3 regions of the Pseudoalteromonas sp. SR44-2 genome follow, and region 2 is predicted to be linked to each of the others. Evidence: predicted binding sites of a transcription regulator. Region 2 holds the regulator's gene; each other region holds the start of a gene.

Region 1 (4,222 bases), on a different contig from region 2:
AATGGCGACAGAAATCGTGGTTTTATAGATGCCGACGTATTTGGCAAAATAACCTTACTTCCTAAAAAGTAAGTTACTACCAATAAAATAATTGAACATGTATGTTGGGTTGAGCGAAGCGAGACCCAACATACACAGATACTTTGCATTATCGGCTGTTTCAGCTCTCTCTTTCTCTTCTCATTCCCTTCTCCTTGTGCAAAAGATCTTTAAGTAAATTATTCACAAAGAGGTTAAGAGGCGCTGCGCTTTTAGAGGTAAATATATTATGGAAATTTCATCTCAAAACAGTAGTCATATAATTTTGAACTAAATACTTTCAACTGACGACTATAGCTAACAGCTCTTATTTTCATCCACAAAAAAGCCGCTGTATTTTGCAATACAGCGGCTTTTAAAATCATTATTCTAAATTAATAGATTATGACTTAGGTGCACGACCCGCACGTTTACGTTCGTTTTCTGTAAGGTGTTTCTTACGGATACGAATGTTTAGTGGAGTAACTTCAACTAGCTCGTCATCATCGATGAACTCAAGCGCTTGCTCAAGTGAGTAGTTAAGGTGCGGAGAAAGCGTTTGCGCTTCATCAGTACCAGATGCACGTACGTTAGTTAACTGCTTGCCTTTAAGGGCGTTAACTGTAAGGTCGTTATCACGGTTATGAATACCGATAACCATACCTTCGTATACTTCAACACCGTGACCGATGAATAAACGGCCGCGCTCTTGTAAGTTGAATAATGCGTTAGTAAGTGCTTTACCAGTTGCGTTTGCAATCATTACGCCGTTCTTACGAACACCGATAGCGCCACCTTTATGAGGACCATAATGATCGAACGTATGGTACATAAGACCAGAACCCGAAGTAAGCGTCATGAAATCAGTTTGGAAACCAATTAAACCACGGCTTGGGATCATGAAGTCTAAACGCATACGGCCTTTGCCATCTGGAGTCATGTTAGTAAGTTCACCTTTACGTAGGCCAACTTGTTCCATAACAGAACCTTGATGCTCTTCTTGACAGTCAATAGTCACTGTTTCAAACGGTTCTTCTAGAACGCCATCTACAGTACGTAAGATAACTTCTGGACGAGAAACTGAAAGCTCGTAACCTTCACGACGCATGTTTTCGATTAAGATACCTAGGTGTAATTCACCACGACCAGAAACACGGAAGCTATCTGGGCTTGCAGTATCTTCAACGCGAAGTGCTACGTTGTGTACTAATTCTTTGTCTAAACGCTCACGGATATTACGTGACGTTACAAACTTACCTTCTTTACCACAGAAAGGTGAGTTATTTACAGAGAATGTCATTGTTACAGTTGGCTCATCAACACTTAGTGGTGGTAATGCTTCAACGTTTCCTGGGAAACAAACTGTGTCAGAAATCTTAAGCTCACCAATACCAGTTACAGTTACGATGTTACCAGCGTAAGCTCTATCAGTTTCGATACGCTCAAGACCTAGGTAGCTTTGTACTGCACCAATTTTACCATTACGTGTAGTGCCATCAGCACTGATAATAGTAACTTGTTGGTTAGGAGCAACAGAACCACGTTTAATACGACCAATACCAACTACACCAACATAAGAGTTGTAATCTAGTTGAGAAATTTGCATTTGGAAGTCACCTTCAGGATCTGCATCCGGTGGTGATACTTCTTCAACGATCATCTTGAACATAGGTTCCATGTTGTCTGATGGTTCGTCTAAATCTAGTGTTGCCCAACCGTTGATTGCTGAAGCGTAGATTACTTTAAAGTCTAACTGTTCGTCAGTTGCGCCAAGGTTGTCGAATAAATCAAAGATTTGATCCATAACCCAATCTGGACGAGCGCCTGGCTTATCAATTTTATTGATAACGACGATTGGCTTTAAGCCTTGCGCGAATGCTTTTTGCGTAACGAAACGCGTTTGCGGCATTGGACCTTCTTGAGCATCAACAAGTAATAATACTGAGTCAGCCATCGAAAGTACGCGTTCAACTTCACCACCGAAATCGGCGTGTCCCGGGGTATCTACGATATTGATATGGTAGTCATTCCAAGAAATGGCTGTGTTTTTAGCCAAAATGGTAATACCACGTTCTTTCTCAATGTCGTTTGAGTCCATCACGCGCTCTTCGTTACCGCCGCGTGTTTCTAATGTACCTGATTGCTCAAGTAGTTTGTCAACCAGTGTTGTTTTACCATGGTCAACGTGCGCGATAATCGCTATATTTCTTAACTGTTCGATGCTCATATATTTACTCAGAGAAATTAAATTCTCATTGATCCTGCAAGATCTACGCACTCATCCACGCTTTCGCGAGATGTCCCAGCATAGGATTTAAAAGGGCGCATATTATCCCTCATTAATGACATGGATGAAAGTTTATCCAATATAAATTTCAAAACTTTCTCAATACTTTCACTAAGTATCTGTTTTATATATGACAATTATATGAATTAAATTTCAAATTTTTTTTGAAAAACAGCCTTTTTGGCTATTTTGCTGATCTTTTTGGTACTCTTTTGCATTTAGGTTATGCTATTTCCGAGCGATTAAATTAGCAGCAAATTGTGCCCTGTAAATTTTGCACCAAAAAGGAAAATTTACGCACCAATATAGTGCGTTTGTACATTCCATTTTGATGCAACGATATTTTTTTAATTTATAAACAGCTAGTTATAAAAATGGCACAAAATCAGCTTAGTAAATCCCAAAGCAATTATGCAGCAATAACAAAACCCAATAGTTGGAGGACACATGTCACAATCGGTTTTAGATTTTATTAAAGAAAATGACGTTAAGTTCATTGATTTACGCTTTACTGACACTAAGGGTAAAGAACAACATGTATCTATTCCTCATCACCAAGTTGATGAAGACTTTTTTGAAGACGGTAAAATGTTTGACGGTTCTTCAATTGCAGGCTGGAAAGGCATAAACGAATCAGACATGGTATTAATGCCAGTTGCTGAATCAATCAAACTAGACCCTTTCACTGAAGAATCAACATTAATCGTACGTTGTGACGTAGTAGAGCCTTCAACGCTTCAAGGTTATGAGCGCGACCCACGCTCAGTTGCTAAGCGTGCTGAAGATTACATGCGCTCTACAGGTATTGCAGATACAGTTTTATTTGGCCCTGAGCCAGAGTTTTTCGTATTTGACGACGTAAAATACAAATCAGATATGTCTGGTTCTATGTACAAAATTGATTCTAAGCAAGCTGCTTGGAACTCAGATAAAGAATATGCAGATGGCAACACAGGTCACCGTCCAGGTATTAAAGGCGGTTACTTCCCAGTTGCTCCTGTTGATGACTTCCAAGATTGGCGTTCAGCTACGTGTCTAGTTCTAGAAGAAATGGGCCAAGTAGTAGAAGCACATCACCACGAAGTAGCAACAGCAGGTCAAAACGAGATTGCTACTCGCTTTAATACAATGGTATTAAAAGCGGATGAAATCCAAGAAATGAAATATGTTATCCATAACATGGCTCACTTATACGGTAAAACAGCAACGTTTATGCCTAAACCAGTTGTTGGTGATAACGGTTCTGGTATGCATTGTCACCAGTCACTTGCTAAAGATGGTGTAAACCTTTTTGCTGGTGATAAGTACGGCGGCCTTTCTGAAGATGCGCTTTATTACATTGGCGGTATCATCAAGCATGCTAAAGCAATTAACGCTTTTGCAAATGCCTCTACTAACTCGTACAAACGTTTAGTACCAGGTTTTGAAGCACCAGTTATGCTTGCATACTCTGCACGTAACCGTTCTGCATCAATCCGTATCCCAGTGGTTCCATCTGAAAAAGGTCGTCGTATTGAAGTACGCTTCCCAGATCCAACAGCTAACCCATACCTTGCTTTCTCAGCAATGCTTATGGCTGGCCTTGATGGTATCAAAAACAAGATCCACCCTGGCGATGCTATGGATAAAGATTTATATGACTTACCAGCTGAAGAAGCAGCAGAAATCCCAACTGTTGCAGCATCACTTGACGAAGCACTATCTGCACTCAGCGCAGACCGTGAATTCTTAACTCAAGGTGGCGTATTCACTGATGACTTAATCGATGCTTACATCGAACTTAAATCTAAAGAAGTTGAAAAGCTTAACATGACAACTCACCCAGTTGAGTTTGAAATGTACTACAGCTGTTAATTTAGCTGTATAAAATATGTGTGTTCTCAAGCCCGCTTTGCGGGCTTTTTTAATGGTAAAATT
Region 2 (4,222 bases):
AATTCATCTTGTTCTTTAGGGATGTTGCGCACATCTATGCTAACAGCAATTTTATCGTAGCTATCAGATACACTGCGAACTAATGAAGGTAGTAGGTTTACTGGAATATTATCTACGCAATAATAACCTAAATCTTCTACAACGCGCAAAGCAACCGACTTTCCAGAACCAGAACGGCCGCTTATGATAATTAACTCCATTTAACACCCTTTATAAAACTATGATTGATCGACAATAACTTGGTAAAGCTCAGTATCAGATTTTGCACTGCGTAACTGTTTACAAAAATCTTTGTTGTTTAGTTTATCAGCAATGGTTGCTAGAGTCTTTAAGTGCTGCTGGTTATCGCCATCTGGTACGATGAGTGCGACAAAAATATCAACAGGGCGATTATCGATTGCATCAAAGTTTATTGGAGTTTCGCTAACGAGCACTAAAGCCAAAGGCTCTTCTGCACCGCTCATTCTTCCATGAGGAATAGCAATGCCACGCCCTATACCTGTACTACCTAATTTCTCTCTGCTCATTAAAGCATTAAGAATATCTTGTTGCGGTAAATACGGAAGTTTGTCGTGAGCAAGTTCGCTAATGAACTCTAAAATTCTTTTTTTGCTATTAAAAAGGACCGCAGCTTTGCTGCAGTCCTGGCATATAAGTGAACTTAATTTCATCATATTAGTGTCGAGCAAGCTTCTCTTTGTGTTTGATTACTTGGCGATCGAGCTTGTCGATCAACGAGTCAATAGCGGCATACATATCTTGATGTTCTGTAGAGGCAAATAGCTCAGCACCGCTTACGTGTATTGTGGCTTCTGCTTTTTGATTTAACTTTTCTACATCGAGAATGACATGAACATTATTAATATGATCAGAGTGTCTTTCAAGCTTCGCAAATTTAGTATTAATATAGTCTCTTAGTGAATCGGTTAATTCTACGTGACGACCAGTTAAGTTTAGTTGCATAAGCATTACCCTTTTAGTTTAGCGTCTTAAATCAGACTTTTACGCTGATTTGACGGTGGAATAGCAAGAGATTCGCGGTATTTTGCGATTGTACGTCTCGCTACTTTAATTCCTTGCTCAGCCAATATATCCGCTATTTTGCTATCACTCAATGGTTTTGCTGAGTTTTCTGCTGCGATTAATTTTCGGATAAGCGCACGTATTGCTGTAGATGAACATTCACCACCGTTTTCAGTACTTACATGGCTTGAGAAAAAATATTTAAGCTCAAATATACCACGGGGTGTATGCATGTACTTTTGAGTAGTCACACGCGAAATTGTCGATTCGTGCATTTCTACCATTTCAGCGACATCATTTAAAACCATTGGTTTCATGGCTTCAGGGCCATGTTCAAAAAAGCCTTGTTGTTGCTTAACAATACAATTAGTAACTTTTAATAGCGTGTCGTTTCTACTTTCTAAGCTTTTAATAAACCATTTAGCTTCTTGTAAATGTGAGCGAATAAACTGGCTGTCGCCACTTGATTTTACAGTGCGAGACATTGCCGCGTATTGGCTATTAACACGAATTTTAGGCATGCTATCTGGGTTTAATTCGACAACCCAGCGGCCTTTAATTTTTTTAACTGACACATCAGGAACAACATACTCAGATTCTTCCCTTACAATAGTATCTGCAGGTTTTGGGTTGAGAGTATGTATTAGTGTCATCACTTCTTTAAGCTCTTCTTCTTTAAGCTTAGTTTTTTTCATTAATGTACGATAGTCGCGAGCTGCTAATAGATCAATATGCTCGGTTAAAATCATTTTCGTTTCATTAATGTAAGGTGTTTCTTTATCAAATTGATTAAGCTGAATACACAAACACTCTTGTAAACTACGTGCAGCAATACCAACAGGATCAAACAGTTGGATGCGTTTTAATACCGCTTCAATTTCATCAAGTTCGACTTCGTTATCATCTTCGTTTTCTTGATTAAAGCTTTCTAAAATCTCTTCGCAGCTTAATGTTAAAATACCTGAATCATCGACGGCCTCTACAATCGCAATAGCGATGGCTTCATCGGTAGGGCTAAATGGCGTTAGTTGTAATTGCCACATTAAATACTCATGCAGCGTTTCAGTAGAGGCGCCTTGGTATATTGATTCGTCTTCAGGCATTGGACCTGATGAGGCTGCAGGAGCGGCACTCATGTACTCATCCCAACTGACATCCATAGCCATGTCGTCACTTAGCGTGTCTTTTGCAAGTGCTTCACCAGTATCTTGTTCATATTCGCTCGGAGCATCATCAGCAGATGCGCTAACAGTTATGTCATCGGTATCAGCTTTTTGCTCGTTTTTACCAGCAGCGTCTTCAGAATAGTCTGCCTCTTCAACCTCTAATAGTGGATTACTGTCGAGAGCTTCTTGTATTTCTTGCTGGAGATCCAATGTACTGAGTTGCAACAAACGAATAGCTTGTTGCAGCTGTGGAGTCATTGTAAGTTGCTGGCCCATGCGCAGCTGTAGTGATTGCCTCATGTATCTCTAACAATCCTTTTATGTTGTTATAATTAATACTAGCAGATGCTTAAAGACATGGCGTAAATGTTACAGCCTAAATTGCTCGCCTAAATAAACATCGCGTACTGTTTTATCATTTAATACGTGTTCTGGAGTACCTGATGCAATCAGCTCCCCATGAGAAACAATGTAGGCTTTTTCGCAAACATCAAGGGTCTCTCTTACGTTATGGTCGGTAATTAATACTCCAATCCCACGATTTTTAAGATGTTCTATTATTTTCTTTATATCTAATACCGAAATAGGGTCAACACCGGCAAACGGTTCATCCAGTAATATAAATTTAGGATCTGCTGCCAGCGCTCGTGCTATTTCTACACGACGACGTTCTCCACCCGATAATGCCATACCTTGGCTATCACGAATGTGTTGTATGCTAAATTCATCTAATAAGTTATTGAGCGTGTCTTCTCTGGCTTGTTTATTTAGTTCTTTGCGCGTTTCTAAAATGGCCATTAAGTTTTGATAAACAGTCAGCTTTCTAAAAATTGATGACTCTTGCGGTAAGTAGCCTATGCCTAATCTAGCACGACTATGCATAGGTAAAAGAGTAATATCGTTATCATCAATAGATATTTTACCTTTGTCGCTAGGAACAAGCCCTACAATCATATAAAAAGTCGTTGTTTTACCAGCACCGTTAGGGCCAAGTAAGCCAACTATACTGCCAGCTTGTACTTCAAGGCCGACGTTTTTTACAACTTCACGACCTTTATAGCTTTTTGCCAATAGTTCTGCTTTTAATGTGCTCATGGTTGACCTTTATCGCCTTTTTTACTTTTTTTAGTTTCGATCGGTACTAAAATTGTGTGAACGCGGTCAGTTGAGTTTTCATCTTTTTCGGCACTGATGAGCTGCTGCTCTATGTCGTAGGTAATGCTTTTAGCATTTATTTTTTGTCCGGCTTGCGATACTTGTGCATTACCAACAAGCGTTAAAAAACGCTTAGATACATCATAACGTACTTCATCAGCACTGGCGCTCATAGTCGTGCCGTCTGATTGCTTTTCTTCAAAGTGCGCAGGGCTACCTGTGGCAATTAATAATTGTTTATTATCACCAAGTTCATCACGTTTGTGTACTTCTAGGCGATCGGCTGTAATGCGGCGATTACCGTGAATAATCTCAACGTTTTTCTCAAAAATACCCACATTAGCTTTTAATTGACCTTCTTGCTTGTCGGCACTTATTGAAATTTGATTGGCAGCAGGTTGCGTGTTTTGCTCTGCAGCACTACTATTAAACGCTAGTATAAGTGTAGGAATTATAAGTGATTTTAATATTTTATTGGTCATAATATATGGTTCGCGTATGGTTAATTAGTTTTATCACTTCGGTTTTTAAGTCGGCTTCTAGGCCTTTACCGGTGATTTTTAAATTGGGTCCAGTGATAATGACGGGTTGCTCCGAACGCATTGTTAATAACTTTATATCAACCTGAATATTATCAGCATTGATTTTGTCTATCATGGCGTTATCGGTTAAATTTTTGGCAACCACATTACCTTCTAAAATTAATTGTTTATCTTCGTATAATGTTGCTTCGTCTGCATTTATTTGCCACGTTTGTTGTTCGTTATATAAAGTGAAAATGGGTTTTTCGAAAAACGTGAAACCTAATTGCTGGTATAGCTCCATTTTAGCCGCAGTGACTTTGTGGCTAATTTTACCTTGCTCATCATAGGCTGTCT
Region 3 (4,222 bases), on a different contig from region 2:
CTTAATCTTAAAAATATTACCGGCTAGAGGCGCGTTAAGTGTTTCACCTGATGCAACCGAAGCAGACTGAGGAATGTGCTCAGAGTCTTTTAATGTTACTTCTTTAAGTTCACCACCTTGCGCTACTACTACGTCATAAACTTTACCATCTACTTTTACGCTGTACTGCTCAGCCTTCACTTTGTTACCATTTGAAACTGATTTAGAAGGTGCTTTACTGCTTTTATCTTCAACAGAAGGTACTGGCTCAAATGCATCTGGGTTGTTGCGGTTTTTAATAAACTTCAAACCAACTTGTGGAAATAATGCATAAGTTAATACGTCATCAATTTGATCATCAGCAAGTGTTAAACCTTGCTCTTGTGCTTCTTTTAATAACTCAGCTTCAAGCGTTGCAAGCTCAGGTGCAATGTTATCTGCAGGGCGGCAAGTAATAACTTCCGCTCCATCAAGCACGCGCTCTTGTAGCTCTTTATTCATTGGTGCTGGTGTTAAGCCATATTCACCTTTTAATACGCCAGCAGTTTCTTTAGTAATGGTTTTATAACGCTCACCCGTTAGCACATTAAGTACCGCTTGAGTGCCAACAATTTGCGACGTTGGTGTTACTAAAGGTAAAAAGCCAAGATCTTCACGTACACGTGGGATCTCAAGTAAAACCTCATTAAGCTTATCGGCTGCGCCTTGCTCTTTAAGTTGGTTTTCCATGTTTGTAAGCATGCCACCAGGTACTTGAGCTAGTAAAATACGCCCGTCAACCCCTTTTAAGCTACCTTCAAATGCCGCATATTTTTTACGTACATCTCTAAAGTAAGCAGCAATTTCTTCTAGGTGGTTTAAATCAAGCTCAGTATCACGCTCAGTCCCTTCAACTATCGATACAATAGTTTCAGTTGCAGAATGTCCATAAGTCATACTCATTGATGAAATAGCGGTATCGAGCATATCAATGCCAGCATCAATTGCTTTTTGGTAAGTAGCAGTACTTAAACCTGTTGTAGCGTGGCACTGCATAGCAATTGGAATAGATACAGTTTCTTTAAGTGCTTTAATTAGTTTTTCAGCATCGTACGGCTTTAATAAACCCGCCATATCTTTAATACAAATTGAATGACAACCCATATCTTCAAGCTGCTTTGCAAGAGTTAGCCACATATCAAGTGTATGAACTGGGCTAACTGTGTACGAAATAGTACCTTGAGCGTGAGCGCCTACTTTTACAGCCGCTTTAATAGCTGTTTCTAGATTGCGAACATCGTTCATTGCATCAAATATACGAAATACGTCAACGCCATTTTTATGTGCACGTTCTACAAATTTTTCAACTACGTCATCAGCGTAATGGCGGTAACCTAATAAGTTTTGACCGCGTAATAGCATTTGCTGTTTAGTATTAGGCATCGCTTTTTTAAGTGCACGAATACGCTCCCAAGGATCTTCGCCTAAATAACGAATACACGAGTCAAATGTAGCACCACCCCACGATTCAATAGACCAATAACCCGCATCGTCTAATTTGCTAGCAATCGGTAGCATATCGTCTAGGCGCATACGCGTTGCTAATAATGATTGGTGAGCATCGCGTAATACCAATTCTGTTAATTTTAATTTAGCCATGTGTGTGCCCCTTATTTATTATTTGATTTGTACTGAGCAATGGCAGCACTAATAGCAGCGATGTGCTCATTAGGCACACCTTGAGATTTAAAAGATGGTGATTTAACTGGTGTCGCCACGTCAGGTTCGCTAAAGCGCGTCACCAAATTAGACATAAGCGTTACTGCACCAATTAATATCGACAGAAATACAAACACCCCAACCATGCCAGTAAGCATTAAGTTACCAGCCGTTGTGAGTAGAGCACCTATATCCATTTTTCTCCCCTTGAAACCCATATCGAAAATAAAAAATCGATTTAATTAAATATTTATTCACTGGATAATAACAAAACTAATCGTTTTGTCTACATCTTGTAAATTGGTAAAACCAATTAAACAATAAACAACATAACACTCAATTAATTTACATGCTATAACTCAGCAATCACGCGCTCTACAATACATACAAGAAATAACGACTATAGCTAATAGTTATATGGAAGTTGTTAATTAACTATCAAGCTAAGTAAAAATAAACACTAATTCTTAATATAAAATGCAAAGCCACACACCACTTGTTAATTGGTCTTACCAAAATAAGTCTATTTAGTGAACATTTAGCAGTTATTTGCAACAGTGTGAATAACTTACATAACAAAGCGTAAAAGTTACTAACCAACTAATAACTAGAATAACAGCAAAAAATCATAAGCAATTGATATTTATACAAAATAAACTTTGGCATATAACTGGCATTAGTTATTATGAGCAAATTTGATAACCAAGGAGAAAACAATGTTACGCTGGACAATTACATTTTTAGTTATTGCTTTAATCGCTGCAGTGTTAGGTTTTGGTGGCATCGCAGGTGCCGCAGCTGGTATAGCAAAAATTATATTTTTTATCTTTTTAGTACTTTTAGTGATTTCATTAGTTTCAGGTGCACTACGTGGTAAATCACCCAGGTAGATAAAGCATTCAACTGACAAACACTAAAATTTAATTAATACTTACAAGGAATTACACTATGAACTCTACAACTTTAAAAGCAGCACTAATCGCAGTATTTGCAGGTTTTTTCATGATGGGTTGTGAAGACAACCATGCAGAAGATGCTGGCGAACGTATCGACGAAGCAGTAACTGACGTGCAAAACTCTGTTGAAGATGCATGTGAAAATGTTAAAGAAGGCGTGAACGCTGAAGAAACTAACTGTTAATTCTTCTTGTACCGCTAAAAAAAACGGCTTTCGAGCCGTTTTTTTGTACCAGTAATAAAATCACTGACTATAAAGCTGCTCATTTAGCAGTTAGCTTGTTAAAATAAAAAAAACGATATTTAAAGCAAGGCAAAATGGTATTCACAACCACCTACACATTAGATAAACCCTACTTTTACGAGTGTTTTGATGAGTCACTCCCTTATAGTAAGCGTGCAAAACCTAAATACTTTTTACTTGTGTTGTTAGTTGCGCTTGGTTTATTTGGCATTTATGTTTTAGACGATCATTACTTAGGATCGTTTATGATCATGTTAGCGGTACTCGAGTGCGTCGCTTTTTACTATCGCAGACCATGGTGGGTAACCAGACAAATGCTCAGCAGAGCATCAGGCTCTGAGGTAACACTTACCTTTGATGAAGAAGGTATTAAATCTGCTAATCATTACAAAAGCTATCAATTAGAATGGCAAAATATAAGCGAAGTAATAGACACCCAACAAGGTATTATTATTAAAAACAAAAGCGGCATGCAGTACATATCAAAACAAATACTTAGTCCTGAAACACTCGCTTTTATAAACAAAAAAGCCACTCAGTGAGTGGCTTTTAGTCTAGTTGAGTTAATTACTCAACTACGTATACGTGTTGATTAAGCATTGCCCGGATTAGGGTTCGACTTTTCAGCTTGTATGCGCATGTAAATCTCTTCACGATGCACTGATACGTCTTTTGGTGCATTAACACCGATTCGAACTTGATTTCCTTTAACACCTAGAACAGTAACTGTTACTTCGTCACCGATCATTAGGGTTTCACCTACTCTACGAGTTAGTATTAGCATTCTCTTGCTCCCATGTTCCAATAAAAATTATAAGATTCCGCTTAAACATACTAATGAAAATTAGACTGAAAAGTAAGTAAAAACTCGCAATCTATCCATTTTCTGTTAAAAATGCCTTGTGTAATGCACGAACAGCCAACTCTAAGTACTTTTCATCTATTAAAACTGAAATTTTAATCTCTGAAGTCGAGACTAAAACCACATTAATATTTTCCTGCGCTAATGCATCAAAAAATAAACTAGCGACACCAGAATGTGATTTCATACCCATGCCAACAGCAGAAACTTTAGCTACTGCTTGCAATCCGCTTATATTTTGAGCACTGAGCTGAGCTTGATCTTCACTCAATAATTCAAGTGCTTGCAGATAATCATTCGAGTGCACAGTAAAAGCATAGTCTATTTTTTCAAAGTTATGATTAACTTGATTAATCATATCTATTTCGATGCCATTTTCGGCAAAAAGTTTCAATATTTTTGAAAGATATTGCGTGCCCGTTGGCACACCTTGTACCTTAATTAAACATTCGTCACGATTAAACGCAATCCCCGATACAACCT

Evidence for each region. The regulator sigma-54, encoded in region 2, starts transcription at its own class of promoters, with help from an activator protein. The targets are predictions, from matches to a motif close to GTTGGCACGNNNNTNGNNT.
Region 1: glnA (glutamate--ammonia ligase) is a predicted target of sigma-54. The motif match lies at 2,679-2,697, and genes of this name have one in related genera.
Region 3: H5115_RS04995 (DUF1328 domain-containing protein) is a predicted target of sigma-54. The motif match lies at 2,336-2,354, and genes of this name have one in related genera.

The regions. Positions count from the first base shown of each region.
Region 1 covers NZ_JACJDW010000013.1:80,698-84,919, forward strand. Annotated here, with positions in the region: gene H5115_RS10055 (CBM9 family sugar-binding protein) at 1-72, shown strand, start outside; gene typA (translational GTPase TypA) at 422-2,245, opposite strand; gene glnA (glutamate--ammonia ligase) at 2,753-4,159, shown strand.
Region 2 covers NZ_JACJDW010000008.1:36,019-40,240, forward strand. Annotated here, with positions in the region: gene rapZ (RNase adapter RapZ) at 1-200, opposite strand, end outside; gene ptsN (PTS IIA-like nitrogen regulatory protein PtsN) at 219-671, opposite strand; gene hpf (ribosome hibernation promoting factor) at 676-963, opposite strand; gene H5115_RS06785 (RNA polymerase factor sigma-54) at 990-2,489, opposite strand; gene lptB (LPS export ABC transporter ATP-binding protein) at 2,559-3,284, opposite strand; gene lptA (lipopolysaccharide transport periplasmic protein LptA) at 3,281-3,826, opposite strand; gene lptC (LPS export ABC transporter periplasmic protein LptC) at 3,816-4,222, opposite strand, start outside.
Region 3 covers NZ_JACJDW010000005.1:181,523-185,744, forward strand. Annotated here, with positions in the region: gene oadA (sodium-extruding oxaloacetate decarboxylase subunit alpha) at 1-1,617, opposite strand, end outside; gene H5115_RS04990 (OadG family protein) at 1,629-1,874, opposite strand; gene H5115_RS04995 (DUF1328 domain-containing protein) at 2,394-2,567, shown strand; gene H5115_RS05000 (hypothetical protein) at 2,626-2,817, shown strand; gene H5115_RS05005 (YcxB family protein) at 2,952-3,419, shown strand; gene csrA (carbon storage regulator CsrA) at 3,470-3,661, opposite strand; gene H5115_RS05015 (aspartate kinase) at 3,753-4,222, opposite strand, start outside.